DNA from 2 places in the Carnobacterium alterfunditum DSM 5972 genome. Region 1 is predicted to be linked to the other one. Evidence: riboswitches for the same ligand, from Rfam matches in the RefSeq annotation. Region 1 holds a riboswitch; the other holds the start of a gene.
What was found. A riboswitch is a leader RNA that binds a small molecule or an ion and turns the genes downstream of it on or off. The one in region 1 is predicted to bind FMN.
Positions count from the first base shown of each region.

Region 2: linked by a shared signal. The riboswitch ahead of ribD (bifunctional diaminohydroxyphosphoribosylaminopyrimidine deaminase/5-amino-6-(5-phosphoribosylamino)uracil reductase RibD) and the one ahead of BR50_RS10615 (IS30 family transposase) in region 1 are both predicted to bind FMN.

Region 1 covers NZ_JQLG01000004.1:2,145,668-2,161,272, forward strand. The annotation lists gene xerD (site-specific tyrosine recombinase XerD) at 1-884, shown strand, start outside; gene deoB (phosphopentomutase) at 977-2,146, shown strand; gene BR50_RS10575 (purine-nucleoside phosphorylase) at 2,175-2,996, shown strand; gene lysA (diaminopimelate decarboxylase) at 3,224-4,537, shown strand; gene BR50_RS10585 (GNAT family N-acetyltransferase) at 4,599-5,006, shown strand; gene BR50_RS10590 (segregation/condensation protein A) at 5,007-5,771, shown strand; gene scpB (SMC-Scp complex subunit ScpB) at 5,773-6,351, shown strand; gene BR50_RS10600 (pseudouridine synthase) at 6,377-7,111, shown strand; gene BR50_RS10605 (response regulator transcription factor) at 7,356-8,081, shown strand; gene BR50_RS10610 (sensor histidine kinase) at 8,090-9,886, shown strand; FMN riboswitch at 9,966-10,089, shown strand; gene BR50_RS10615 (IS30 family transposase) at 10,287-11,222, shown strand; gene BR50_RS10620 (ECF transporter S component) at 11,286-11,867, shown strand; gene BR50_RS10625 (IS30 family transposase) at 11,981-13,060, shown strand; gene BR50_RS10630 (YpbB family protein) at 13,514-14,584, shown strand; gene BR50_RS10635 (RecQ family ATP-dependent DNA helicase) at 14,577-15,605, shown strand, end outside.
Region 2 covers NZ_JQLG01000004.1:1,573,227-1,588,831, forward strand. The annotation lists gene BR50_RS07830 (ABC transporter ATP-binding protein) at 1-792, shown strand, start outside; gene BR50_RS07835 (ABC transporter permease) at 795-2,393, shown strand; FMN riboswitch at 2,512-2,627, shown strand; FMN riboswitch at 2,782-2,896, shown strand; gene ribD (bifunctional diaminohydroxyphosphoribosylaminopyrimidine deaminase/5-amino-6-(5-phosphoribosylamino)uracil reductase RibD) at 3,039-4,112, shown strand; gene BR50_RS07845 (riboflavin synthase) at 4,137-4,790, shown strand; gene BR50_RS07850 (bifunctional 3,4-dihydroxy-2-butanone-4-phosphate synthase/GTP cyclohydrolase II) at 4,809-6,002, shown strand; gene ribH (6,7-dimethyl-8-ribityllumazine synthase) at 6,054-6,515, shown strand; gene BR50_RS07860 (HAD family hydrolase) at 6,525-7,190, shown strand; gene BR50_RS07865 (mannose/fructose/sorbose PTS transporter subunit IIA) at 7,558-8,547, shown strand; gene BR50_RS07870 (PTS mannose/fructose/sorbose transporter subunit IIC) at 8,589-9,389, shown strand; gene BR50_RS07875 (PTS system mannose/fructose/sorbose family transporter subunit IID) at 9,411-10,322, shown strand; gene BR50_RS07880 (DUF956 family protein) at 10,469-10,846, shown strand; gene BR50_RS07885 ((deoxy)nucleoside triphosphate pyrophosphohydrolase) at 11,055-11,456, shown strand; partial or broken gene BR50_RS07890 (DEAD/DEAH box helicase) at 11,453-14,326, shown strand; gene BR50_RS07895 (alpha/beta fold hydrolase) at 14,575-15,495, shown strand.

The DNA.
Region 1 (15,605 bases):
AAGACATTGAGGAGTACCTTCGCTTTCTTACCATTGAACGTGGCCTTTCAAAAAATACAATTGAAAGTTACAAGAGAGATATCAGCCAATACCTTGCTTTTATTTCAGAGAGTAAGATAACCGAATGGAGTCAAATCGATCGCTATGTCGTGCTGTCTTTTTTACAAAATTTAAAAGAACAAAAAAAATCTGCTGGGACCATTATTCGAATGGTCTCTTGTTTGAGACGGTTTCATCAATTTTTAAAACAAGAACAAATATCCAAAGGCGACCCTATGTTGCATATCGATACACCAAAGAAGGCTCAAAAATTACCAAAAGTGTTATCTATGAAAGAGGTCGATCGATTAATCGAAACGCCAAATACCGGCGAAACATTAGGTTTAAGAGATCGAGCAATGCTTGAAGTACTTTATGCAACTGGACTTCGTGTTTCTGAACTAACGGACTTGAAATTGGATGATTTACACTTATCACTTGGACTGATCCAAACAATTGGTAAAGGAGATAAAGAAAGAATCATACCTTTAGGCGATATGGCAATTGAATGGATCGAAAAATATCGGCGGTATAGCCGGTCAAAATTAGAAAGAGAAGGTCAGCGTTCGCCTTATTTATTTCTTAACCATCATGGACGAAAATTGACCAGACAAGGCGTTTGGAAAAATTTGAAAATAATAGTAAAAAAAGCTGGGATAGAAAAAGAAGTGACACCCCATACTTTGCGGCATTCATTCGCCACACACTTGCTAGAAAATGGGGCTGATTTAAGAGTGGTGCAAGAGTTGTTAGGCCATTCAGATATCTCCACAACTCAAATTTATACACACATTACGAAACAAAGAATGTCAAGCGTTTACAAAACCTATCATCCTAGAGCTTGAAAATGGGCAGAATGCAGAGTTTTACTCGCTTTATTGTGTGCTTTTTATTATAATGAAAATGTAGAAACCTATATTTAGGAGGATGAAAACGAATGTCATACAAAAGAGTGCATTTGATAGTTATGGATTCAGTTGGTATCGGGGAAGCTCCTGACGCTGATAAATTTAATGATTTAGGGAGCGACACACTTGGTCACATTGCTCAAGAAGTAGAGCTGACGATACCGCATCTTGAACAATTAGGGTTAGGAAATATCAAACCTTTAAAAGGTGTCCGCAGTGTTGTAGACAATTTAGGTTATTATACAAAACTTGAAGAAGTATCTGTTGGTAAAGATACTATGACTGGACATTGGGAGATCATGGGGCTGAATATTCAAACACCATTCCGCGTCTTTCCTGACGGATTTCCAGATGAATTGTTGAAACAAATTGAAGACTTTTCTGGTCGCAAAATTGTAGGAAATAAACCTGCGAGCGGAACAGATATTATTGACGAATATGGAAAACACCAATTAGAAACGGGAGATATAATCATCTATACTTCAGCAGATCCAGTTTTACAAATCGCTGCACATGAAGATGTGATCCCATTAGAGGAATTATACCGTATTTGTCAATTTGTAAGAGATATAACGAAAGACGATCCTTATATGATCGGCAGAATTATTGCGCGTCCATATGTTGGTGAACCAGGTAATTTCACAAGAACAAGCGGACGACACGATTATGCATTAGATCCTTTTGGTAAAACGGTATTGGATTACTTAAGTGAAGCTGGCAAAGACGTTATTGCAATCGGTAAAATCAATGATATTTATAATGGAGCAGGAATTACGGAGTCCGTGCGTACGGAACACAATATGGATGGCGTGGACAAGTTGTTAAGCGTCATGGATAAAGATTTTGAAGGTATCAGTTTTTTAAATCTGGTTGATTTTGATGCTAAGTTTGGACACCGCCGTGATGTCGTTGGGTATGCTCAAGCATTAGATGAATTTGATGCTCGTATTGAAGAAATCGTCGGTAAATTAAAAGAAGACGACTTATTATTGATCACGGCTGACCATGGAAATGATCCAACAGCTCCTGGAACAGATCATACAAGAGAATACGTTCCTTTACTCGCTTATTCTCCATCTATGAAAGGGCAGGGCGAAATACCTCAAGGGAATTTTGCAGATATTGGGGCTACCATTGCAGATAATTTTGGTGTTCAAGATACAGGTCTCGGTAAAAGCTTTTTAGAAGAATTGAAGTAAAAAAAGGATAAGTAACTGGAGGAAAATTATGACCATAACACTTTCAAAAAAAGTTAATGAGGCAAAAAGTTACATCATAGAAAATGGGGTCCAAGATATAGAAATTGGTTTGATTTTAGGATCAGGCCTGGGTGAGTTAGGAGAAGAGGTTGAAAATCCGATTGCTATTTCTTATAGCAAAATTCCTCATTTCCCAGTTTCTACAGTAGAAGGACATGCTGGACAATTAGTATATGGTACACTTGGTGGTAAAAAAGTACTAGCTATGCAAGGTCGTTTTCATTTTTATGAAGGCTATTCTTTGGAAGAGGTAACTTTTCCAGTTCGCGTAATGAAAGCTCTTGGTATCCATTCATTGATCGTTACGAATGCAGCTGGCGGCATCAACACTGATTTTACCCCAGGTGAATTAATGATGATCACGGATCAAATCAATTATACAGGAACAAATCCATTGATTGGTCTTAATGATGATTCAATGGGTCCGCGTTTTACAGATATGAGTCATGCGTATGATCCGGCTTACCAAAAAATCGTTCGTTCGGTGGCTAAAAATATGGCTATTGATCTAAAAGAGGGCGTATATATCGGGTTTTCTGGTCCGACGTATGAAACACCTGCTGAAATAAAAATGGTTCGATTATTTGGTGCTGATGCCGTGGGAATGTCTACCGTTCCTGAAGTTATTGTAGCAAAACATGCAGGTATGAGAGTGATCGGTATTTCATGTATTACCAATTTAGCAGCGGGAATGCAAGCTAATTTAAACCATAAGGAAGTTGTAGAAACAACACAACGCGTTAAGCATACATTTAAAGCTCTAGTAAAAAATATTCTTTCAGAAATATGATCAATCATATATTAAAGAGAAACTGTGAAAAAGCTATGGTTTACTAGCCGTACTTTTAAATAGTTTCTCTTTTACTCATGATTCATTTTTAGGTTAATACAAATCGTATTTTCAAGGTATTTACGGGTACACACTTAAGGTGTAAGCCTATATTGAGAAAAGCATTTTTTTGTGTTAAAGTAAGTAAAGCAAAAAACAAGAGAACCTGAAATGGGGATAGCCGATTTATGGACAAAAGATTATTGACCGGGACAATGAAAATAAATAAAGCCAACCATTTAGAAATTGGGGGTATAGATACCGTTTCATTAGTTGAAAAATATGGAACACCCTTATATGTCTATGATGTTTCTCAAATTAAATACAAAGTTCGAACTTTCAAAAAGACTTTTCAAGATAGAAATATTGCTGCTCAAGTTGCCTATGCAAGCAAAGCCTTCTCTTGTTTAGCCATCTATCAATTGATGGCCAAGGAAGAGTTGTCTTTGGATGTAGTTTCTGGAGGAGAACTTTATACAGCGATCCAAGCAAATTATCCGAGTAAAAAAATACATTTTCATGGGAATAATAAATCCGATTCAGAAATTATTGCGGCGTTAGATTATGATATTGGCTGCTTTGTGGTCGATAATTTTCATGAATTAAAAAAATTAAATGAGTATACAATACAACGCAAACAAAAAGTATCGATTCTGTTACGGGTGACGCCTGGCGTTGAAGCTCATACCCATGATTATATAACCACCGGTCAGACCGATTCTAAATTTGGATTTGATTTAAATAACGGACAAGCACAACAAGCCTTACAATCAGCTTTGGAAATGCCATATATCGATACGATGGGTTTGCATTGCCACATTGGTTCACAAATTTTTGAAACTGACGGTTTTAGATTAGCTGTTGATAAGTTACTGACGGAGTCAAAAAAATGGCAGGAGCTGTTTGGCTTTCATTTGCGTGTTTTAAATGTCGGCGGCGGTTTTGGTATTAGGTATACAGCTGAAGATGAGCCATTGCCAATCGAGGATTATGTGAATAATTTGATTGATGAAGTTCAAATCGTTTCAGCAAACGTTCAACTGCCGATGCCTGAAATTTGGATCGAACCAGGACGTAGTTTAGTAGGAGATGCAGGCATTACTTTGTATCAAGTCGGTTCGCAAAAAGTAATCCCAGATGTTCGAAATTATTTGGCGATTGATGGGGGAATGACGGATAACATTAGGCCTGCTTTATACGATGCAAAATATACTGGTGTCTTAGCTAATCGTATGGAGGATAAAATAGAAGAAACCTATTCTATTGCTGGAAAATGTTGCGAGTCTGGCGATATGTTGATATGGGATCTGCCGTTGCCAAAAGCAGATGATAAAGATATTTTGGCCGTTTTTAGTACCGGAGCCTATGGGTATGCTATGGCTAGTAATTACAATCGTATACCACGACCACCGGTAGTATTTGTTGAAAATGGGCAAGCTTTTTTAGCTATTAAGCGGGAAAGTTATGCAGACTTGATGAGATTAGAATGCTCTCTTTATTAAAGTAAATTAAGATAGGGGCTAACATCAAGCAGTTGCAAACTTATAGTACTAGGAGGATAATATGTTACTCGATTACAAAAATGATTATGAAAAAATTTCAATGGGTTTACTTTCATTTGATCCCGATTTAAAAGATGTTTCACGTTTACAAGACGAAATGGATTGGTATCAAAGTGAAGAGAATCATAAACTTTATTTATGGAAAAGCGAAGAAACTGAAGATATCATAGCTGTAATAGGCGTAGAGATCGGAAACGATATGATATTGTTAAGACGTATCTCAATCAATCCTTCATTTAGAAATGAAGGAATCAGTTATAAAATTTCAGAGGCGTTAGAGCAACGGTATCCACAAAAAAAAGTAATGGGAACGTTGGAAACAGCATCTTTAATTATCAAATGGGAGCAAGAAAAAAGTAAAAAAAACGAACAGCAAAATTTAATAGCTGATGAAAAAGGCGAGGGTTAAATGTCATCCGACATAAATATAAAAATTGATGCATTTGAAGGACCACTAGATTTATTGTTGCAATTGATCAAGCATTTAGAAATTGATATTTATGACATTCCTATTGCTGAAGTGACTGCTCAATATTTAAATTATATTCGAGCTATGAAAGTATTGCAGTTAGATATTGCAGGTGACTATCTAGTTATGGCAGCTACTTTAATGGCAATTAAAAGCAAACTACTGCTGCCTAAGCAAGAAATAGAAGTAAATCTAGAAGATGAAGGATTTTATGAATCTGGTGAGGATCCTAGAGATGCATTAGTAGAACAATTGTTGGAATATCGGAAATTTAAAACAGCAGCGGCGATATTAAAAGTAAGAGAAGAAGAAAGAAGTCAATACTTTTCTAAGGAGCCAGCTAATTTAGAGTTTTTACAAGAAAATGTTCCCCTAGAGCCACTTCAAATCAGTACGTTTGATTTAGTTGCTGCTTTTCAAGACATGTTTAATAAAAAAGCAAAAAAAATACCTTTACAAACAAAAATCAAAGCAGAAGAAACATCTATTAATGAAAAGATGGATTTTATTATGGGAAAATTGAGAAGTGTAAAAAAAAATCAAGGTGTTTTATTTACTGGTCTTTTTGATACTCCAACAAAAAATGAGATGGTAACGACTTTCATGGCTTTACTTGAATTGATCAAAGAAAAAAATGTATTTATTCAGCAAAAAGTAACCTACGGAGATATTACCGTCTATCCATCAGAAACAGGTGATGAGTAGCATGGATGAATTAGCAACAATTGAAGCACTCCTTTTCGTAGCTGGAGATGAAGGCCTCTCATTAGAGGAAATCTCTGTTTTACTGGAGTGTTCAACTCAACAGGTTTATCAATTTCTTATGCGACTCCAAAAAGGATACGAAGATTCAACGTCCAGAGGATTAATGCTTCTCGAGATAGGAAATCAGTATCAATTAGCAACCAAAAAAGAGTATGCTGATGTTATAAAAAAATATGCGGTTTCACCGTTGACAACGAATCTTTCACAAGCCGCGTTAGAGACGCTTGCAATTGTTGCTTATAAGCAGCCTTTAACACGAATGGAGATCGATGAGATACGTGGTGTCCAAACAAGCGGAGCACTGCAAAAATTAACGCTCAGAGGTCTTGTTGAACCAAAGGGACGCGTGGAAGGTCCTGGAAGAGCTATTTTATACGGGACATCAGCGTATTTTATGGATTATTTTGGACTCAAAGATTTAAATGATTTACCTAAAATAACCGATTTAGAAACAGAAAATAATGAAAAAGAGTCTGATTTATTTTTTGAACGTTTTAACCAGCAATTTGAAAATGAATAAAAATAGAGTGTATTAAGGAGAAATTATGGAAAGATTACAGAAAGTTTTAGCACATGCCGGAGTAGCTTCACGACGTAAATCAGAGGAACTTATTTCTATGGGTCATGTTAAAGTAAATGGAAAAGTTGTTAAGGAAATGGGTATTCAAATTGGGAATTCTGATGTAGTGGAAGTCGATGGAGTACCGATTTATAGAGAAGAACCAGTTTATTTTTTATTGAATAAGCCTAGAAATATGATCACGGCAGTTTCAGATGATAAGGGACGTCCAGTAGTGACCGATCTGTTTACAAATATCGAGCAACGTATTTACCCAGTTGGGCGCTTAGACTATGATACAACAGGAGCATTAATGTTGACAAATGACGGAGAACTTTCCCAATTGTTGATGCACCCTAAGCACCAAATAGATAAAACATATGTTGTTAAAGTAAAAGGCTTAGTAGACAAAAAATCACTGAATAGACTTGAAAAAGGTATTGTTATTGAAGGTAAAAAGACAGCACCAGCAAAAGCAAAAATCCTTTCATCAGATCGTACTAAGGATGTTACTATGGTGGAATTAACTATACATGAAGGCCGTAATAGACAAGTTAAAAATATGTTTCAAGTTATTGGACACCCAGTAGAAAAATTAAAAAGAGAGTCTTATGGTACGTTAACTTTAGATGGATTACAACCTGGTGAATGGCGTGAATTAAAAACGTTTGAAATCTATCAGTTACGTAATTCAGCAATACAAGAAGAGACAACTAAATAAAATTCAAAAAAAACTTGGGAGCACTAAATCCAAGTTTTTTTTGAAATTTAAATAAAATAATGTTTATTTGAGTACACCGATAAGTGCTTTTTTGGCTTACTAAAGGATTATTTTAAGAACGTTCTATATTTTAAGCATGAAATCATTTGAAATAGTTGAAAACTAGAACAATTGTTGTGTATACTAAGGTTAGACTAGGCATCTTATAAGTAAGACCTAATGTAGAATAATGGGGTGTAAATAAATGGAAAATGAAGTTATATATCTGCTAGTAGTAGATGATGAGGATCGAATTCGCAGACTATTAAAGATGTACTTAGAAAGAGAAAATTATCTTATCTTTGAAGCAGATAATGGAGAAGATGCCGTTAAAATGGCTTTAGAAAAAGATTATGATTTAATTTTGTTAGACTTGATGCTTCCTAAGATGAATGGGATCGAAGTGGCTGAAAAAATACGTGAAACTAAAAACACTCCTATTATGATGTTAACTGCTAAGGGAGAAGAGATAAGCCGTATAGAGGGATTTGAAGTTGGTGCGGATGATTATATTGTGAAGCCATTTAGTCCTAGAGAAGTTGTTTTAAGGGTATCGGCTATTTTAAAAAGAACACAAAGCAACAAGCCGAAAGAAAAAGCGAATCCAAATTTGATTGAAATGCCGCATTTTGAAATAGATGACCAATCTCACCGTGTGCTAGTAGATGGAAATCCAGTTAATTTAACGCCTAAAGAATATGATTTATTAGTTTATTTAGCACAATCCCCTGATCAGATTTTTGGAAGAGAGCAGTTATTGCGCGAAGTATGGAAATACGAATTCTTTGGTGATCTAAGAACGGTAGATACTCATATTAAACGACTGAGAGAAAAATTAACGAAATACTCAGAGCCAGCTGCCAAAATGATTGTAACCGTTTGGGGCCTGGGATATAAATTTAATTCTTTTCCAGAAGAATCTGAAAAGTAGGCAAAAATATGTTTAAACTAAGTAGTTTAGTTACGCGTATATGGCTGGCAACGATGTTAGCTATAGGTTTTTTTTTATTTACTGCCACGCAAGTATATGGAATAATTTATAAAAAAAATATAGAAGAAAATTATATGAACGATTTTGAAAGTTCAATTAACTCTCTAGTTAGTATTCTAGAAGAAGATCCAGGTTTTTTAATAGAAAATATCGACAAATCAAGAGCTTATGATCCTCACTTGTCTTTGATCGTGAAATTAGATGATGAACCCTTGATTTATTCTTCAAATATTTATTTGGAGGAACAATTAAATAACTTTAATCAAATCAAATCAACTAGCAAGTTCGAAACTGCTTTAGCGAGTGGTGAAAATTTTTTAATAATAGATAAAACCAGTTTTAACGGAAAGATAAACACACCTTATATCTTAAAAAAACAAGATTTTAATTTTAATGATCAAGAGGGTCAGTTATATATTTACGGAGATTTGTCATTTTTAAACAGCACATATAGTAGAATGAAAACATGGTCAGCCATCAATGCTATTCTTTATATTATTATAGGTATTTTACTATTTTACTACCTCCAACGCAGGCTTGGAAAACCTTTAAAACAATTAAGAGATATAGCTTATGATTATGCTAAGAACGATTTCTCAAAACAAGCCCAATCGAATTATAAAGATGAATTAGCTCAATTGGCTTTAGCTATGAATAAAATGGGTAAGTCATTGGAAGTTACAGGAGCAGCAACTAGACAAGAGAAAGAATTATTGGAAAACATTGTGACCTCTATTTCTACCGGGGTGTTGTATTACAACCAAGATAAAACTTTATTAATGTCTAATCCACTTGGAGATGAGTTTTTACAACATTTATACCGATCAAATCAAGTAATGAAAACGGTTATACCTGAAGTGTTAGAGCACCGAATCGATTCTGTTATAAAATTTCCTGAGAAAGTAATTTATGAAAATAATATCGAAGAGTACTATTATAGAATAACCTTGATACCGCTTTTTGATGAAAATCTTGAAAGTGTACGTGGTGTATTAGTATCCATTCAAAATATAACAAAAGAAAAACGGCTTGATATTATGAGAAATGATTTTATAAATAATATTTCTCATGAATTGAGGACCCCTTTAGTTATGATACAAGGATATAGTGAGGCTATTTTAGATGATGTGGCTGAAACGCAAGAAGAAAAAAAAGAAATGGCTAAAATAATCGGAGAAGAATCGATTAGAATGAATCGGATGGTAAATGAAATGCTCGATAGTTCTAGAATGGAAGCCGGGTTTATCAAATTGACAAAAATGGATGTTTATTTTGAAGATTTTTTCAAAAACTTATTCACGCGGTTTGCTACTATGTCCGAAAAAAATAATATCCAAATGGAATTAAAGATCGATTCAAATTTGAATTCATATTTTATGGATGAAGATAAAATGAATCAAGTGTTCGTAAATTTGATTAATAATGCTATCAGACATACTAGTTTGACAAAAAAAGAAAAGAAAAAAGTAGGAATTTGGGTACACCTAGATAAAATTATGGATGAAGTTTTAATTGAAGTCATCGATAATGGAACAGGAATTTTAGAAGAAGATATTCCTTATGTATTTGATCGTTTCTATAAAGCAGATAAATCTCGCATGGTAATGAAAGAGAATAAAACGGGAACAGGCATTGGGTTATCCATTGTAAAGAACATAGTAGAAGCGCATAATGGTTTTGTTGAAGTGAAAAGTGTGGTAAACGAACAGACAAAATTTATTATTCATCTACCTTATTTAGATTGATTTACTAATTAAAAGTAAATAGAATCATTGATTTTTATTCTTTTATGGTATATAATAAAAGTGTTAAAAAAATATAAAGATTCGTCTTCAGGGGCAGGGTGTAATTCCCGACCGGTGGTAAAGTCCACGAACTAAATAGCATTATTTAGTTGAACTGGTTAAATTCCAGTACCGACAGTAAAGTCTGGATAAAGAAGATGGAGTTTATTTGAATAGGTATCATTGTTCAAGTGCTCTGTTTAGTTATCTATCTAAAGATAATTAGAACGAGCATTTTTATATTGTTTTTATTTGATGAATTGTAATATTAAGTGCAACACCCAAGACGAAATAAAAGAAACCCATGACGTCCTCGTATAGAATGAAGTTACCACACTACCATTCGATTGGAGGAGTTGTCATGAGCTACACTCATTTTACCATAACCGAACGTTCCAAAATAGAAGTCTATCTTGAACTTAAGATGTCCATTCGTACAATTGCGAAAAAGCTAAATCGCTCTCCCTCGTCCGTTTCTAGAGAATGCCAACGAAACCCAAACTACCAAGCGGAAAAAGCTCAAACATCTTATAATCAAAGGAAAGCTGCCTGCGGGGCTCATTCTAAACTAACAGCCTCGCTAAAAATAGTTATCCAAGAAAAGTTGGATCAAACGTGGTCTCCAGAACAAATTAGTGGCCGTTTACTTCAAGGATCCTTGACCTTCAAAACCATTTACCGCTGGATTTATGCCGGTTTGCTTGACGTGCCTTTGACGGTCTTGCGTCAGAAAGGGAAGCGTCAAAAACCAAAGGAAACAAGAGGTCGATTTGTTGTCGGCACACCGATTTCCAAACGGCCAAAAGAAATCAGAAAACGCACGACTTTTGGTCATTGGGAGTTGGATACTGTTGTCTCAGGTCGTGGTCAAGCGAAGGGCTGTGTTGCCACCTTTGTAGAACGTCAAACCCGTTGGTATAAAGCCATTCTTATACCGGATCGTTCCGCAAAGTCAATGGAGCGAGCCATTCGAACTCTTCATGCTCTTTATCCACGAGAAGCCTTTCAAAGCTTTACAACGGATAGAGGAAAAGAATTTGCCTGTTATACCGTGATTGAATCAGAGTTGAACATTCCAATGTACTTCGCTGATGCGTACGCTGCTTGGCAGAGAGGAAGTAATGAAAATAGTAATGGCCTTTTCAGGGAGTTTTTCCCAAAACGAACGAATTTTGATACCATTCTCACAGAGGAAGTTGAAGAAGCTCTTTCCTTGATTAATAATCGGCCCAGAAAATGCCTGGACTGGAAAACACCATACGAAGCGTTTATGGAAAAGGTGTTGCACTTAATTTGACAAACCGTCATTTAAATAAACTCAGAAATGCCTAGGCTGATGAATCCTTTTAGGAGGATTTTTATGCAAACTAGTAACACAAAAAAAATGGTGGGAATAGCTATGTTAGCCGCTTTTGCAACCATTTTGATTTCATTTGGTTTTCCAATAATTCCAGGAGTTACTTTTCTAAAAGTAGATTTTAGTGATATTCCTGTTTTGGTTGGTATGTTTTTATACGGTCCAGTTGGAGGAATAATGATCGCGTTTATTCGTTCATTGCTTCACTATATCCAAACGGGCGGTGATGCAGGATATCCGATTGGGGATACTGCAAGTTTTATCGCTTCGGTCGCGTATACGTTACCGATTTATTTGATCATGAAGTCTAAAATTCATGATACGAAAAATATTATCTTTGCAAATGTGATTGGAACTGCATCATTGACAATTGTTCTATCATTTGTAAATTATTTCTTATTACTTCCTTTATACTTAAAAGTATTAAACTTTAGTGTAGGATCTATTAGTGATTATTTATTAATGGGTGTTATACCCTTTAATATAGTAAAAGGGGCAATAGTAAGCACAGTATTTATCTTACTCTTTGCAAAATTAAAAACTTGGTTATTCCGTAATCAAATGACAAAAGTTAGTTTTAAATAAAAAGCTGGATTATATAATGAAGTTAGCCACTAAGGCTAAAATATAAAAACGCCATGTGAATTTCATGTTATATTGAAGTTACCACTAACTCTCAATAGACAGGATGAATTCACATGACGCACTCTAACGATAACACACCAGCACGTAAGGGGAAACACTTATCTTATTCAGAACGATCTCAAATTGCTATTTTGAAACAGGAAGATTATTCGAATCGTCCTATTGCTATTGTCCTGAATCGAGTACCTCAAACAATCAATAATGAGATAAAGCGTGGAACAATTACTCAACTTAAACGTCAAAAGCAAAAGAGTAAGATTTATGATTATTTTATTAGAATTTATGATGCTGGTACCGGTCAGGCTGTTTATGACAAGCATCGTTTAAACTGTGGCCGTCGACCAAAATGGGCGGATACAGATGCCTTTATAGAGTGGGCCGATGATAAAATGTTGACTGATAAATGGTCACCTGATGTAGTGGTTGGCTTTGCTTTAAAGCATGAGCTGTTTGATCCCACAATTATCCCTTGTACCACGACACTTTATTACTGGATAGATAGAGAGATTATGAGAACGAAAAACCTCGACCTTCTAGAAAAGCTGTCTCGGAAACCGAAGGTATTATCTCTGAAGAAGCGTCCAAATAAGCGTATACTTGGACAATCAATTGACAACCGTCCAAAAGAAATTGATAATCGTAAAACCTTTGGTCACTGGGAAATCGATACTGTGATTGGCAACAAAATAAAGACAGATGCCGTATTACTCACTTTGGTTGAACGCCAAACACGCCTTGAAGTTATTATGAAAATAAATGGTAAAGATCAAGAATCTGTAAATCAAGCGATTCGTACTCTTCAAGCACGATCCAGAGAGGACTTTCCAACTTTTTTCAAAACGATTACCTCAGATAATGGTTCTGAATTCGCGGGACTAGATGAGGCTTTGAAAGACACTTTAGATGTTTATTTCAGCCACCCTTATGCTTCTTTTGAACGAGGAACGAGTGAGAATCAACATAAATTTATTCGTCGATTCATTCCTAAAGGGAAGCCTATCAGCCAATTCACTGAGACACAATGCCTGCGAATTCAACAATGGATGAATGATTATCCCAGAAAAATATTAGATTATAGGACCCCACATGACTGCTTTGTGAACGCACTTCGCCTAGAACGACAAACAGCTTAAAAGCCTTTTTCGGCATAACTTGAAAGCTGGGAAGATGACCGTAGACAGTTCGTCGATAAACTTGTGATATCTCAGTGTAGCACCAAGCCTTACAAAATGAATTAAGCTCTTTAATTTTCACATGAAATAATTCTTTAACAAGTGGCTAACTTAAACTTGAAATTTACATTTTAAATAAAAAAAGAAACCGCAGAAATTGCGGTTTCTTTTTTTATTTTTTGAAATATTGGCTGAATGATTTTTAGTATAAGTAGGTAAGTGTGCTCTATCATAGTTGATGACGTATTCATACTAGTTGTCAAATAATCCAGCTATTTAAACTTTTCGTTATTAATATTTTTTTAAAATTAGAAAAGAATACCCTAAAAATAGTTATTTTTGGTATATTAGATTTAACAATATATATGTTTTACAATCAATTTTTTAAATGCAATCAGAATGTGGGTGAATATCTTGGAACAATCGTTATATATTAAGTATTTCTGTCTCTCATTATATTCTAAAAAGCATCCTGTTAAACCTTCAACGCTTTACCATATTTTAGTTGGAAAAAGAACAGCCTCGATTTTGTTTAAGGCTCATTCGTATCATGCGATAAACTTTTTTTCAATTTTTCCATATTTACAGCGTGAACAGTACGATGAAATGATGCAGCTTTTTATTAGCAAAGGATGGATAAAAGCAAAAAAAGCAGATGAGGATTTTTATCTTTGTGAGAAAGGAAAAAAAGAAATAGAAAGTTATTTTTCAAAACATTTTTACCCAACTCGTTTAAATCAATTAACTCAAGGAAAGGCTACCAAGGAATTTTGGAAAAAAATAATATTTTTGACCCAAGTTCTTTCGGAGTTAAGGTATAAAAATAATCATTATTTACCAATTGAAAAAGAGTTTAAAACACAGCTATGGGTAAAAAAATGGTTAAAAAGAAATCAATTAGAAAAACAAGAGCTTGCTATTTCTTGTGGAAAAGAATGGATCCAAGTATTAAAAGAAATGGATGCGATCGATGCCGAAATGATCGTATCACAGTTAACAGGACATGAAAAAATTGGTAAAACAAGTACTCAATTAGCAGCCAAATATGGTGTTGAGCCAATTGAAATAGCCTTTTTACTTCAAAATGCCATTATTCAGTTGATGGAAAAAGTTGCTGAAAATAAAGAAAAATACCCATTTTTTTATCTCGTTTATCAAGAATGTGTAGGGGATCGTTTCAGCAGTCTTAGTCAAAGTACTAAAATAACGGCCCATTATTTGGAAAAAGGACTTTCTGTTGAAAAAATTGCTGTGAAAAGGAAATTAAAGCTGAATACGATTTCAGAACACGTTATTGAATTGGCTATTATTTTTCCAGATTTTAAGGTATCTAGTTTTATGCCTCAGGATGAATATGAACGATTGAATGGGCTATTTAATAGTCATGAAGAAATAACGTATGAGGAATTAACAAGCAGAATGCCATCTGCCCCCTTCTATTGGTACCGCTTAATTCAGGTTGAAAGGAGTCGTGTCCGTGGATAATAGAGTGCTTATAAAAAAAAATTTAGAGAATTATTTTGGCTATACCTCCTTTAGGGACGGGCAAGAAGAAGTTATTTTATCAGCTTTAGACGGTAATCATACATTGGTTATGCTGCCAACAGGGATGGGGAAATCCCTTTGTTATCAACTGACCGGATATTGTTTAGATGGTCTTGTGGTGATCGTTTCTCCATTATTATCTTTGATGCAAGACCAAGTTGAGCAATTAAAGTTGACCGGTGAAAAAAGAGTTGCTGCTATTAACAGCTTAATGGATGCACACGAAAAAGAATGGGTGCTAAACCATTTATCTGAGTATAAATTTATTTTTCTCTCACCAGAGATGCTCCAACAGGAATATGTCATGTCTTATCTTGAAAAAGTTTCCATTAGTCTTTTTACAATTGATGAAGCTCATTGCATTTCTCAGTGGGGATTAGATTTCAGACCTGATTATTCAGACTTAGGTATCATTCGTCAGCAACTGAAATTTCCTTTAACAATGGCGTTAACAGCTACAGCTACAGAACGGGTCAGAGAAGAAATTTTAACGTCTCTGCAGATAGATCATGAAAACACAAAGCAAGTTATTTATTCCGTCGATCGGTCAAATATTGCTTTTTCTACTTTGATTTGTGATCATGATAAAAAACAACAATTAATAAATCAAATTCAAAAATTAAAGAAACCGGGAATTATTTATTTTTCTAGTAAGAAGATAGCTGAAGAAGTTGCTGGATTGATTCGGAATAAAACGGGTATGGCCGCTGAAAGTTATCATTCAGATATAGTAGCGGAAGATAAAATTAAAATACAACAGCAATTTATTCATGATGAGATCGATATTATTTGCGCGACAAGTGCTTTTGGAATGGGAATAAATAAAAGTAATATTCGATTTGTGATCCATTTTCATTTGCCAGGCAGTCCAGAGGCTTATTTACAAGAGGTTGGAAGATGTGGTAGAGATGGAGAACCTAGTCTTGCACTTTTATTATACGAACCAGGAGATGGCATGATC
Region 2 (15,605 bases), 570 kb from region 1:
AAGTCGACGACTATTCGTGTGTTGTTAGGGATGTTAAAACCTAATGAAGGACAAGTGACGATTTTTGGAAAAGATGCCTGGAAAGATGCTGTAGAAATTCATAAAAGAATAGCGTATGTTCCAGGTGAGGCTGATCTATGGCCTAATCTAACCGGTGGTGAAGTGATTGATTTATTTTTAACTATGCGTGGTAATGGCAATAAAAGCCGGCGCGATGAGCTGATCCAACTGTTTAAACTAGATCCAGCGAAAAGATGTCGGGCATATTCAAAGGGGAATCGACAAAAAATAGCCTTGATTGCAGCTTTTGCGTCAGATGCTGATCTATATATTCTTGATGAACCAACTGCAGGATTGGACCCGCTAATGGAGCGTATTTTTCAGGAGTGTATTTTAGAGGTGAAACGACAAGGAAAGACCGTCTTATTATCGAGCCATATTCTTTCAGAAGTTGAGAAATTATGCGATCGGGTAGCTATTATTCGCGAAGGTGAACTGATTGAAACAGGGACGCTTTCCCAAATGCGCCATTTGATACGCTCAAAATTGATCGTTGAAACGCAGGAGACGCTGACTGGATTGTCCGATTTAAAAGGGGTACATGATGTCATCCATACAAAAGCGGGTTGGACGTTTCAGGTAGATAATGAAGAAATGGCAAAAATCATTAGTCATATCAGCCAATTCGGCGTTTTAAAGCTTGAAAGTGGTCCGCCAACGCTAGAAGATCTATTTATCCGTCACTACAAAGGAGATAGTGAGAAACCAAGCGCCACAAAGGAAGGTGTCTAATAATGGTCGCTCAGTTATTTAAAGGAACAACTCGAATCATACGACTGCTTTTTCAGCGGAATAGATTGAAAATCAGTTTGTGGTTAATCGGTTTGGTTGGTGTTTCAATGGCATCCTTAACGGCGTATACAACTATATATACAGGTCAAAAAGAAATCGTTGAATTTGGCTTAACGATGCAAAATCCGGCTATGGTAGCCATGCTGGGAAAGGGTTATGAGATTGAATCATTTAATCTAGGAACCATTTTTGCAAGTGAATTATTGCTGTTTTCAGCTATTGCAGTGAGTATTATGAATATCTTGCTTGTCACCTCAAGTACGAGAATGGATGAAGAAGAAGGCCGTTTGGAACTCATTCGAGCGTTACCAGTTGGACGGTTGTCTTATTTATCAGCTGCTGCAATAATGATGGCCATTGTAAACACCTCAATCTTCATGCTTTTATCGATAGGTTTAGAATTAGTTGATCAAGAAGTGTTTTATTTAGAATCTTCTTTACTCTATGGTGCTGCTCTTGCAAGTACAGGCTTATTCTTTGCAGGAGTTGCAATGATTGCTGCACAAGTTGCACAAACGACAAGAGGAGCGATAGCTATTTCTTTTGGAACATTGATAACAGCTTATATTATAAGAGCAATCGGAGATGTCAGTAATGAAACATTGTCTTTATTTTCTCCGTTAGGATGGACTGTTCGAACAAATGTATTTGCTGGAAACGAATGGTGGCCGGTTATTGCTTTGGTCTGTGGAGCTGCAGTTTTGTTGGTAGGTGCCTTTTATCTGGATCATAAAAGAGATATCAATGCAGGCCTGCTGTCTGATCGAAAAGGAAAGATCCATGCCTCACCTTTTTTAAAAAGCCAGCTTGGTTTAACTTGGCGGTTAGAAAAAGGAACCATTATTTCATGGGCTATTGGTATTTTTTTAATGAGTATTGCTTACGGTGCCATTTTAGGAGACTTAGAAGCTTACTTCTCAGACTTTGAATTGGTCCAAGGAATTTTATCAGATAGTACGACTGCTTCTATGACAGAACAATTTGTCACATTATTGATTGGTATCGTGTCTGTTTTTGCAGCTATTCCTGGTATTTCTATCTTATTAAAATTAAAAAAAGAAGAAAGGCAAGGAAGAACGGACAACTTTTATAGCCGAGCTGTTTCTCGCAATAAAATTTTGGGTAGTCGCTATGCCATAGCATTTTTTACAGCGATAGTGATGCAATTGTTGATTGGACTAGGGCTGTATGCTTCGGCAAGTCAAGTAATGGAAAAAAGTATTGATTTAGGGACCATTTTAATGTCTTCACTTGTCTATATTCCAGCTATTTGGGTGGTGCTGGGTTTAACGACATTACTAGTAGGAGCTTTCCCTAAGGGAGCGATTTTAGTTTGGACCTACGTATTTTTTACCTTTTTAGTCCTTTATCTGGGCAACCTACTCGAATTTCCAGCGTGGTTGAAAAATTTATCAGCTTTCTACCACATACCGCAACTTCCAAATGAAGAGCTTGCTTGGTTTCCTTTGAGCACGTTGAGTATAGTAGGAATAGTTCTTTCTGGCGTCGGATTTATAGGCTACAATAAAAGAGACATCTAACAGAGCCAAAATTAGTTGTGGCTGCACATTTTACTCCTTAACAAAGGTGTCAGAAAATTAAAACTTGAAAAATATTGACATATACTGTATTTCAAGATACTCTTACCTTATAAAATTAAATAGTCTTCAGGGCAGGGTGTAAGTCCCTACCGGTGGTAAAAGCCCACGAGCCGTAAGGCAGATTCGGTCAGATTCCGAAGCCGACAGTATAGTCTGGATAAAGCGAAGACAAATCGATTGCAGAAAAACTTGGATAACTGAGGTCTTATTTTAAGATCTATGGGAACCATAAGTTTATTAAGCAACTATTAAATAGTCTTATTTAGCCATAAGTCGAAGCCCTGGATGTAAAAGTCTGGGGCTTTTTTGTGTAGAGTTGTAAAAATTGAATAGTCTTCAGGGCAGGGTGCAAGTCCCTACCGGTGGTAAAGCCCACGAGCCGTAAGGCAGATTCGGTCAAATTCCGAAGCCGACAGTATAGTCTGGATAAAGCGAAGACAAAGTTTAAAGAGTTCAAAAGTAACCGAGTACAGCGTATGCGGATTTATTTGTTGAGCCTTGCAAACAAAAATGATAAAAGCCCTGAGAATTAATTCTTTGGGCTTTTTTATTTTGAATGGAGTGAGAGTGTTGGATGAACTATATATGAGAATGGCACTGGACCTAGCCAAAAAAGGCAAAGGCTGGACAGCCCCGAATCCCTTAGTTGGAGCTGTGATCGTGAAAGCTGGACGAATTATCGGACAAGGCTATCACGAAAAATATGGACAGCCCCATGCGGAAGTAAATGCTATCGCATCAGCAAAAGAAGATGTGAGCGGAGCAACGCTATATGTCACACTAGAACCTTGTTCCCATTTTGGGAAGACGCCTCCCTGTTCAGACTTACTGATAGATAAGAAAATTAAGCGGGTAGTCGTGGGAACACTCGATCCAAATCCGCTAGTTGCTGGAAAAGGAATTGAAAGGCTTCGTAAGAATGGGATTGAGGTAGTCTCAGGTCTTTTAGAAGAAGAGAGCCAACGATTGAACGAGATTTTTATAAAATACATTGTCACTAAAGAACCTTTTGTCGTTATGAAAAATGCGATGTCCTTAGATGGTAAAATTGCCACGGTGACTGGCGAATCGCAATGGATCTCTGGTGAAAAAGCTAGAAAACAAGTACATTGCCTACGACATGAATTGTCTGGAATCATGGTAGGAGTAGAAACAGTTATTAAAGATGATCCGCAATTAACTGCTAGAATTCCAAACAGCAATAATCCTATTAGAATCGTTGTGGATAGTCAGCTAAGGATCCCGATTGCTTCAACCATATTGACGGATCAAGATAAAGCTAAAACAATTATCGCCACTACTAAAAGAGCAGACAGAGAAAAATTAGCGACCTTAAAGCAAATGGGTATTGAAGTCATCATGACCAAAGAGAAGTCTGGGAGAGTAAATTTACGAGAATTAATGAGAACATTAGGAGCTATGGGTATCGATAGTATTTTGTTGGAAGGTGGAGCTACCTTGAACTTTTCGGCTTTGGAAGAAAATATTGTGGACAAAATACAGACCTATATTGCACCAAAAATCATCGGAGGAAAAAATGCTAAAACGGCTGTTGAAGGAGCAGGTATCCTATCATTAAAAAATGCTTTCCAAATCAATCGGTTGACGGCTGTGATGGTCGGAGAGGATCTGTTTTTGGAAGGATATATGGATAAGTAAAAATCGGTTAATAGGAGGTAATATATGTTTACTGGAATTATTGAAGAAATGGGAATCATTAAATCAATCAAACAAGCTGAAAAGTCCTCAGTTCTTAGAATTAAAGGTCAAAAAGTGTTGCAAGGAACGCATGTCGGAGACAGCATCTCGACAAACGGTATTTGTTTGACAGTGACAAAAATAGAAAAAGATTTTTTTGAGGCGGATGTCATGTCCGAATCCTTGAAAAGGACTAACATAGGCGAATTAGCTCCTGGAAGTTACGTCAATCTGGAACGGGCATTGAGTTTGGCAACTCGGCTTGGCGGACATATGGTTAGTGGTCACATCGACGGGACAGGTCAGATAAGAGAATTTAGACGTGATGGCAATGCTGTTTGGATCACGGTTGAAACAAGTCCTGAATTGTTACGGTACATTATTGAAAAAGGCTCCATAGCTATTGATGGTGTAAGCTTGACGGTCGTGACGGTGGATGACCAGTCTTTCCAAGTCTCTGTGATTCCGCATACAGGAGAGGAAACAGTTTTGCTGCAGAAGCAGCCTGGTAGCACCGTCAATCTTGAATGCGATATGATCGGAAAGTATGTCGAAAAATTATTAGGAATAGATTCGAAAGAGCGCGTTCAAGAGAGTCAAGTAACGGAAGGCTTTTTAAAAGAAAATGGGTTCTTTTAGAACAGAATGGAGAGAGATATGTTTAATACAATTGAAGAATTACTTGCCGATTTGAGAGCTGGAAAAAATATATTACTGGTAGATGATGAAGATAGAGAAAACGAAGGAGACATTATCTGTGCTGCTGAGTTTGCTACGACAGCTAATGTGAACTTTATGGCTAGTTATGCTAAAGGTCTCATCTGTATGCCCATAGCCAAAAGCTATACTAAAAAGTTAGGCTTGTCACAAATGAGTCTGGATAGTACAGATAACCATGGAACAGCTTTTACTATTTCAGTAGATCATGTAGAGACCACAACTGGGATTTCGGCTGTGGAACGATCATTGACAGCTATGAGATTGGTTTCCGATGATGCAAAACCGGAAGATTTTAGAAGACCAGGGCATATGTTCCCGTTAGAAGCTGTTGACGGAGGTGTATTGGTCCGGAATGGACATACAGAAGCAACGGTCGACTTGATGCGTTTAGCAGGGTTACAACCTGCTGGGTTATGTTGTGAGATCATGAGTGAAGATGGAACAATGGCAAGGAGAAATGAGTTGTTGGATTTGGCCAAAGAGCATCAGTTGAAAATCGGTACAATTGCCGACTTGGTTGAGTATCGTAAAACCAAAGAACAGATTATTTTCCGTCAATCTAAAGCACTATTGCCCACCAAATACGGCGATTTTGAAATTTACAGCTATGAACATGCAATTACGGGTGAACACCATGTTGCTTTGGTCATGGGTGATGTCAGCGATGGGGAGCCGGTACTTTGCCGTATCCATTCAGAATGCTTAACAGGTGATGTGTTTGGTTCTAAAAAATGCGACTGTGGTCAACAGTTGGATGCAGCAATGAAACACATTGCTGATGAAGGCCGTGGTGCTTTGGTGTATATGCGACAAGAGGGTCGTGGTATCGGATTGGTCAATAAAATAAGAGCATATGCACTTCAAGATCAAGGATACGATACAATCGAAGCGAACTTGGCGCTAGGTTTCCCGGCTGACATGCGAGAATACTATGAAAGTAAACAAATTTTTGATGACTTGGGTGTTTCTCAACTGCGTCTGATGACCAATAACCCACTAAAAGTAGAAAGTATGAAAAAATATGGTTTAGATATTGTGGAAAGAGTTTCGCTTCAAATGGAGGCTTATAAAGAAGATGAAGCCTATCTAAAAACCAAGCAAGAAAAAATGAAACATTATTTGAACTATTAAAATAAAGAATTATGCACCACTAAAAAAATAGCTTAACTGGAGGAATAAAAAATGAACGTATTCGAAGGACAATTAATTGCTAAAGATTTAAAAGTAGGTATCGTAGTTGCACGGTTTAATGAGTTTATTGGTTCAAAATTATTGAGTGGTGCATTGGATGGGTTGAAAAGACACGGCATGTCAGAGGAAGAAATCACAGTTGCCTGGGTACCAGGAGCTTATGAAATTCCGTTAATTGCACAAAAAATGGCAGCTTCAGGAAAGTATGATGCTATTATTACTTTAGGAGCTGTGATCAAAGGAGCTACATCGCACTACGATTATGTGTGTGCTGAAGTTTCAAAAGGAGTAGCTACAGCTGCAATGAACACAGGTGTACCTGTAATGTTCGGTGTCTTAACGACAGATAACATTGAACAAGCAATTGAGCGTGCCGGTACTAAAGCTGGAAATAAAGGGTATGACTCAGCTGTTTCGGCCATTGAAATGGCTAATTTACTGAAAGCTATATAAGTTCTGATCATGGATGAACCAAGACTAAAGAGCACTCAGACGATTGTTTTTGATTATGATGGTACTTTACAAGATAGTACGGCAAACTATATTACTGCTTTCAAAACTGCTTACAACTACTTGGTCGATAATCAAAAGGCTGTCCCAAAAGATTGGAAAGACGAAGAAATCACTAAATGGTTAGGGTATAGCAGTAAAGATATGTGGGAAAACTTTATGCCTGATTTAGATGCTGAATATCAAATAGCAGCTTCAAAAATCATAGGAGAAACCTTATTAAAAAAAGCTCTTGCAAAAGAAGCGATACTATATCCAAGAGTTTTAGAAACCTTGGCTTACTTAAACAGTAAGGGATATAACCTTATCTTTTTAAGTAATTGCAGCAATGATTATATGAAAGCACATCAGCAAGCTTTTCAGTTAAATCATTACTTCGTTGATATGTACTGTACAGAATCTTTTGGGTATATCCCTAAATATGACATCTTTCAAATGTTTAAAGATCAATATAAAGAAAACTTTCTTATTGTAGGAGATCGCATACATGACTTTGAAATTGGCCACTACCATAATATAGTTACTATAGGCTGTAACTATGGTTTTGGAACGGAGGAAGAACTGCAGAAATCAGATATAAGGATAAATGATATCCAAGAATTACAAGAAATGTTGTAAACTTAAAATTTAAATAATACACTAAAGATAAAAAAGTTAAAAAACGAAAAACACGTTACCGATACACTAATTAGTGTATCGGTAACGTGTTTTTATTCCACTTGATAACGTTGGTGTTTAAGTGTTTTTTATTGATACACTAAAATTGGCACGATATTTGCATTATAATAAGTAATGGACAATATTAATAATACAATTAAAGTAATCTAAACTGTAAACGGTTAGATTGCGAATGAAAGGTGGCGGTGGTGTTAGCAATTAGGAAGATGTTCGAAGGTTAGACGAAAACTAATAAAAAGGAAAAAATCAATTCTGTTAGTCGAGTCTAATTAGAAAAATAGAAATAAACTATTTAGGAGGTAGAAGTATGGTAGGAATTATACTAGCAAGCCATGGCGAATTCGCTGAAGGCATCTTGCAATCTGGCGCAATGATTTTTGGAGAACAAGAAAATGTTAAAGCTATTACCCTTATGCCAAGTGAAGGCCCAGAAGATGTAAAAGCAAAAATGAAAACTGCAATTGCATCGTTTGACGATCAAGATGAAGTATTATTCTTAGTTGATCTATGGGGAGGTACTCCATTTAATCAAGCTAACACATTGTTTGAAGAACGCAAAGATAAATGGGCAATCGTTTCTGGATTGAATTTACCAATGGTAATTGAAGCTTATGCATCTCGTTTGTCAATGACTTCAGCTCAAGAAATTGCAGCACATGTTATTGAAACAGCAAAAGAAGGCGTAAGAATTAGACCAGAAGAATTAGAACCAGCACCAACTGCTAGTGCAGCTGCTGCACCAGTACAAGGTTCGATCCCACCAGGTACAGTAAGGGGTGACGGTAAAATCAAACTAGTTTTGACACGTGTTGATTCTCGTTTGTTGCATGGTCAAGTAGCAACAGCTTGGACAAAATCTGTGTTACCAAGTCGCATTCTTATCGTTTCAGATGATGTAGCTAAAGATGATCTTCGTAAAAGATTGATCGAACAGGCAGCACCACCGGGAGTTAAAGCTAACGTTGTTCCAATCAATAAAATGATTGAAATTTCTAAGGATCCCCGTTTTGGAGATACGAAAGCATTATTGTTATTCGAAAATCCAAGAGATGTTGTCAGAGCTATGGAAGGCGGCGTAGACATTAAAGAAGTTAACGTTGGTTCACTAGCACATTCAGTTGGTAAAGTTGTCGTTAATAAAGTTCTTTCTATGGGACAAGAAGATGTAAAAGCTTTTGAAGAGATGAAAGCAAAAGGCATTAAATTTGATGTACGTAAAGTACCAAATGATTCTAGTGCTAATATGGAAGACCTTCTTAAAAAAGCAAAAAATGAATTAGCACGTGCAGTAAAATAAAATAGAATTAAAATAAAATTAAATTAAATAGGAGGCCTATTATGTCTATTATATCAATGATTCTAGTAATTCTTATTGCTTTCCTAGCAGGTATGGAAGGAATCTTAGATGAATTCCAATTCCATCAACCACTAGTAGCATGTACATTAATCGGTTTAGCAACTGGTAATTTGACAGCAGGTATTGTTCTTGGCGGAACACTTCAAATGATTGCACTTGGTTGGGCAAACATTGGAGCAGCCGTAGCACCAGATGCTGCATTAGCATCAGTTGCATCAGCAATTATTTTAGTATTAGGTGGACAAGGCGTTGCCGGAGTTCCATCAGCGATCGCAATTGCGGTTCCACTTGCAGTAGCAGGACTTTTCTTAACAATGGTTGTTCGTACATTAGCTGTACCTATCGTACATTTAATGGACAGTGCAGCTGAAGATGGTAATTTCAGAAAAATCGAAATGTTACATCTATCAGCAGTAGCTATGCAAGGGGTTCGTATTGCAATTCCTGCAGCAGCACTTTTATTCATCCCAGCACAAACTGTTCAATCTTTCTTAGAGTCAATGCCAGCATGGTTAACTGAAGGTATGGCAATTGGTGGAGGAATGGTTGTTGCGGTTGGTTATGCATTAGTAATCAACATGATGGCAACAAGAGAAGTATGGCCGTTCTTCATTATCGGTTTTGTAGTAGCAGCTATTTCACAATTAACACTTATTGCTCTTGGTGCAATTGGCGTAGCTCTTGCTCTAATTTACTTGAACCTTTCTAAAATGGGAGGCTCATCAAATGGCGGCGGAAGCAGCTCAGGTGACCCACTAGGCGATATCTTAAACGATTATTAATTCCGAAGGAGGAGAAGAGACATGGCAGAAAAAATCGAGTTATCAAAAAAAGATCGCTTATCCGTAGCATGGCGCTCAACGTTCATCCAAGGTTCTTGGAACTATGAACGTATGCAAAATGGTGGTTGGGCATATGCAATGATCCCAGCAATTAAAAAATTATATTCAACTCAAGAGGACCAAGCAGCAGCGTTAAAACGTCACTTGGAATTCTTTAATACTCACCCATATATTGCTTCACCAATTCTTGGAGTTACATTAGCACTTGAAGAAGAACGTGCTAATGGCGCAGCAGTTGATGATGTAGCAATTCAAGGGGTTAAAGTTGGGATGATGGGTCCTTTAGCCGGTGTTGGCGATCCAGTCTTCTGGTTTACTGTACGTCCGATGTTAGGTGCTCTAGGAGCATCATTAGCAATGGGTGGAAGTATTCTTGGACCAATCATTTTCTTCGTAGCTTGGAACCTAATTCGTTGGGGATTCATGTGGTATACACAAGAACTTGGTTATACAGCCGGTTCTAAAATCACTGATGACCTTTCAGGCGGCTTATTGCAAGATATTACAAAAGGTGCATCAATTTTAGGTATGTTCGTACTGGCTGCGCTGGTACAGCGTTGGGTATCAATTAGTTTCCAACCTGTCGTTTCCGAAGTTCAATTAGACGATGGCGCATTTATTGTATGGAATGAACTTCCTAATGGCGGTGAAGGTGTTCGCCAAGCTTTTGAACAAGTAAATTCAGGATTGGCACTTTCACCTATTAAAGTAACAACTTTACAAAACAACTTGGATCAATTGATCCCAGGTTTAGCTGCATTAGGTTTAACAATGGGTTGTATGTGGTTGCTTAAGCATAAAGTTAATCCAATCGTCATCATTCTTGGCTTATTCGTAGTCGGAATCCTTGGACATGTAATCGGACTTCTATAATATAATGCATATTTGAAATCTGTGAAGCGCTAATAGTTTTAATATAAAAAGTGGCTGGGATTCTCTCAGTCACTTTTTATATTGCCTAAATCATTTAAAACAACGTATAATGAATGTAACAAGTTAAAAGAAATGGAGCGGATAGAATGGTTGAATCAATTAATACACAGGTAGACTTGGTAATAGATGCCACCGCTTTTACGGGATTAACGGATTATGGGAAAATTATGATTGGCGATAATGGGTTCGAATTTTTTAATGCCCGTGACCCTCGTAAATATATCCAAATTCCGTGGGAAGAAGTAGAAGAAGTTATCGCCTCTGTGGTATTTAAGGGGAAATGGATCCCACGTTATGCGATTAAAACGAAGAAATCAGGAACGTTTACTTTTTCTTCTAAAAATCCTAAGAAAGTTCTTCGAGCTATACAAAAATATATAGAGCCAAGTCATATGGTACAGTCCCTAAGTTTTATGGATGTTATGAAACGCGCTGCTAAATCAATTTTTAAAAAGAAAAAATAAAGCTTATCAAATCTATTTTTTGATTGATATTTTTTGCCTAGAACGGTTAATTTCTAGGCTTTTTTTGTGGATTTATTCATATTTGCAATAGAATAAGGAAGAATCGTTTACTTGTATAGGTAGCTTTCTTTCTTGTAAATTGATCTTTAAAGTTAGGAACTCTAATGATAAAATGAGAATATGAAACGAAAAGAAAGAAGTGGATCTATTGAAAGCTATAGATGTTGTAGGTGCTATCATCATAAAGAATGGTATGGTTTTATGTGCACAAAGAGGAGAAGAGCGATCTTTGGCACACATGTGGGAATTTCCTGGCGGTAAAATTGAAGTCGGTGAGACGCCCCATGAGGCTTTGATTCGCGAATTAAGAGAAGAATTAAGGATCGAAGTAGATGTCCAATTTGAGAAATTTGAAGTAACTAGCTACCAGTATGATTTCGGTTTAGTAAACTTGACAACCTTTGTTTGCAGCCTGAAAAAAGGTACACCACAGTTATCTGAACATAGTGCAGTAGAATGGTTAAAGCCAGTAGAACTAAATAGCTTACAATGGGCACCAGCAGATATACCAGCAGTTGAAAAATTAATGAAAGAAAAAGTAAGCTTATGACGGATATTTTAGAGCAGTCTTTGAAAAAAGCTTTTATTGATCATAAAGTTGGAGCTTCTTTGTATGATCCAAAATTTATTATTAATGACACAAAGAATAAACAATTTATGTTAAATGTGTTACAAAATGAATTAGATTCTTGTGAAGAATTCTTTTTTTCCGTAGCTTTTTTAACTCAAGCTGGATTAGCAGCATTAAAGACCAAATTAGCCGATTTACATACACAGGGAATCAAAGGGAAGATAGTGACTTCAATTTACTTAGCATTCAACCAACCGGCTGTCTTTGAAGATTTATTAAAGATACCGAATATAGAAGTGCGTATTTCAAAGCAGCAAGGATTTCATTCTAAAGGCTACCTTTTTAAGCAACAAGGGTTTCATTCTTTTATTATCGGCAGTTCAAATTTAACGATAAGTGCATTAAAAATCAATTATGAATGGAATGTTCGATTGACATCGTATGAACATGGTCAAATGTTGCGAGAGATACAAGTGCATATGGATCAGGAATGGCAAGAAGCTCAAAGGCTGACGCATGAATGGGTCCGTAATTATAAAAAGACTTATCAGCCTATGACTTTTTCTAGGGAAGTAAATAATATTCAGGAACAGACATTAACTGATGAAGGAATCGCTTATATCACACCGAATAAAATGCAAAGAATGGCATTAAACAATCTAAAAAAATTGAGAGAAACTGGAGCAAAAAAAGGGTTGATTATTTCAGCTACCGGGACAGGGAAAACCTATCTATCCGCTTTTGATGTCTTGCAGGCTAAACCAAATCGAGTCTTATTTATAGTTCATAGAGAATAAATTTTAAATAAAGCAAAGAGTGACTATCAAAGAATTATTGGTGGGAACAAAGAAAATTTTGGTATTCTTTCTGGAAATAAAAAAGAAACAAGTGCAAATTATTTGTTTGCAACGATCCAAACGATTTCAAAAGATCTTGTTCTGCAAAAGTTTGCTAAAGATTACTTTGACTACATATTGATCGATGAAGTCCATAAAGCTGGAGCTCAATCTTATCATAGAGTATTAGATTATTTTCAACCGGATTTTTTATTAGGAATGACAGCAACTCCAGAAAGAACAGATGGATTTAATGTTTTCGAATTATTTGATTACAATATTGCTTATGAGATTCGTCTTCAAGAAGCGTTAGAAGAAGAGATGCTTTGTCCATTTCATTATTTTGGAGTCACGGATTATGAAAAAAATGGTGAACTGATATCTGAAGCCACCGATTTGAAGAATCTAATTGAAGAAGAACGGACGGCTTATTTACTAGAAAAACTTGCTTACTATAGTTGTTCTGGTAATACTCCCAAAGGGTTAGTTTTTTGCAGTCGTAAACAAGAAGCCAAGGCTTTAGCCTTATTATTCACTGAAAAATACCATCCTAGTTCTTATCTTTCTGGAGATCATTCGTTAGACGAACGAGAAAAACAAGTTCAACGGTTAGAAAATGGCGAAATTGAATACATCTTTACCGTGGACATTTTTAATGAAGGTATCGATATTCCAAAAATCAATCAAGTGGTAATGCTTCGAAATACAGCCTCCAACATTATTTTTATCCAACAATTAGGGCGTGGTTTAAGAAAAGATTCTTCAAAAGAATATGTCACTGTGATTGATTTTATCGGTAACTATAAAAATAATTATATGATTCCAATGGCGTTGTCTGGAGATATGTCCAGAGATAAGAATAATTTACGTAAAGACACATTTGATACCAATTTTATTTCAGGCGTTTCCTCTGTGAATTTTGAAAGAATTGCAAAACAACACATTTTCTCGTCAATCAATCAAGTATCGATGGATAGCATGAGCGAATTAAAAAAGGCCTTTGAACTGCTCTTCAACCGTCTTGGACGAGTACCATATCTGAAAGACTTTCAAGAACAAAAAACGTTAGATCCTGTCTTGATAGCCAATAAAAAGACGAGCTATTATGACTTTTTAGCGAATATCAAACAAAATGAAGGAACCCTTTGCCAAATGGAAAATCGATTTTTAACGATTGCTTCACGCGAACTCTTACCTGGGATGCGTAAACAAGAATTAATTTTATTACAAAAAATGATGAGTGAACCTGAAAAAAATCTGACATTAGAAGAAATTCATCAGTTGTTTGAACACCATCGTGTCCTAGCAACTGATGAAATGGTGAATTCTGTTTTAAATACATTAAGTTTGGACTTTTATACCGGTTCGATTGCTTCCACTTATAAAGGACAATCATTTATTGAGAAGACGAATGATCAAGTCGGTTTATCGTCATTGTTTAAACAATCAGTGACCAATGATTACTTTACCCATTTGATGACAGATATTCTTTTAACTGGACAACTCAAATCAACAAGCTATAATTCTTCAGAGCCATTAACACGCTATCAAAAATATAAGCGAAAAGATGTCTTGCGTCTATTGAACTGGGAAAAGCAAATGGTTGATCAAAATATTGGTGGGTATACAGCAAGCAAAGGAGAATTTGTTATTTTTGTAACGCTCAAAAAAGGAGAGAATTTCTCAGGGGCACAAATGGCTTATGAAGATGAACTATTGGATACTTCAACGATGAAGTGGTTCACAAAAGCGCCTAGAACGATGAACTCTCCTGAAGTTCAAAAATTAATGCACCCAGATGACTGGAATATACGTGTTTTTGCCAAAAAATCAGATAATGAAGGAACTGAATTTTATTATTTAGGTGAAGTGATACCGTTAAAAGAGTCTATTGTTGAATTAGAAAAACCTGTTCAAAATGGTGGCAAGAAAAAAGTTGTTGAAATGCTTCTAAAATTTATAACACCAATGGATAGTAATCTATACCGTTATTTAGAAGCTGGGCAAGAGTAACAGTACAAAATAATGGGATTAAAATTGCATAAAAGGTATCGTTTCCATTAGTATAAAAGATATATTATAACTTTTAATTGATAAATGGGTAAATTGAGAAGCTTCTGAGGTATAAGTAAATCGCTTATTCCAGAAGAATTTTTGTAATACCAACGCTATTCGTTAAACAATTGAGATGTATAAGTTTTTTAATGAATTAGCATGGAGAATTCATGCTACAGTTGAAAAGTATTCAGGAGGGGTAATTTATGAGAAAGTCATTACTAGTTTCTTTCCTAGTTATTTTATTTGGGTTTATAAGTATGGGGTGTGGAAATGAGAAAATAACGGAGTCTGTTAAAGAAGGTCAAGTACCGGATGCATCCAATTCAATAGATACTAGTGAAATCAATCTGTCCAGTAGTGACTCGTCTGAGCCGCTGACTCCAGATGAGATAGACGTTCCAACGTTGTTTATTCACGGCTACAAAGGATCTGAAGGCACCTTCAGTGGAATGGTGTCGCGTTTTGAAGCCCGTAGTTTTGGAAAGAAAGTTTTAACGGTAACCGTTCAGCCGGATGGCAGTGTTTCTGAAACAGGTGAATGGCAAGAGCAAACGAATAACCCATTGATTCTGGTAGTATTTGCAGACAGTGAAAACAATGAATGGAACCAAGCTGATTGGATCAAAGCTGTGTTGTCCTATTTAAATAACATGCACCAAATCGATGAAGTTAATTTAGTCGGTCACTCCATGGGAGCGGTGAGCAGTTTAAGGTATCTGATTACCTACGGGAGTGAGGGCTCTCTTCCAACGGTCAATAGATTTGTTGCGATCGGTGCACCCTTTAATGACTTTGTGACAGGCAATGAAGAGCAGACTCTTGACGAGCTGAACCAGAATGGTCCTTTGGTCATGAGTGAGCGGTACAGAGATTTTGCTGCTGGTATCCAGAATTACCCTAAAGAAACGACCATGCTGAATATCGTGGGGGACATACAAGATGAATCAGAAGGAGATGGTATCGTTCCGATCAAAAGTGGACTAGCTATTAGTCATTTAATGCAAACGAATGGGCTAGAGTATCGCTACGAAGTCATTACTGGATTAAAAGCCTATCACAGTCAACTGCATGAAAATACTCAAGTAGATGCACTAGTAGCCGATTTTTTATGGGATACTCCATAAGCAAATGATGATCCTTAACCTGTTTAACGTTTTAGAAAATCAGCAAGAAACACAATATACTTAGTCTCCTGTAGGTAGGCATTGATAAACTGGCTTCTATGTGCAGTAGT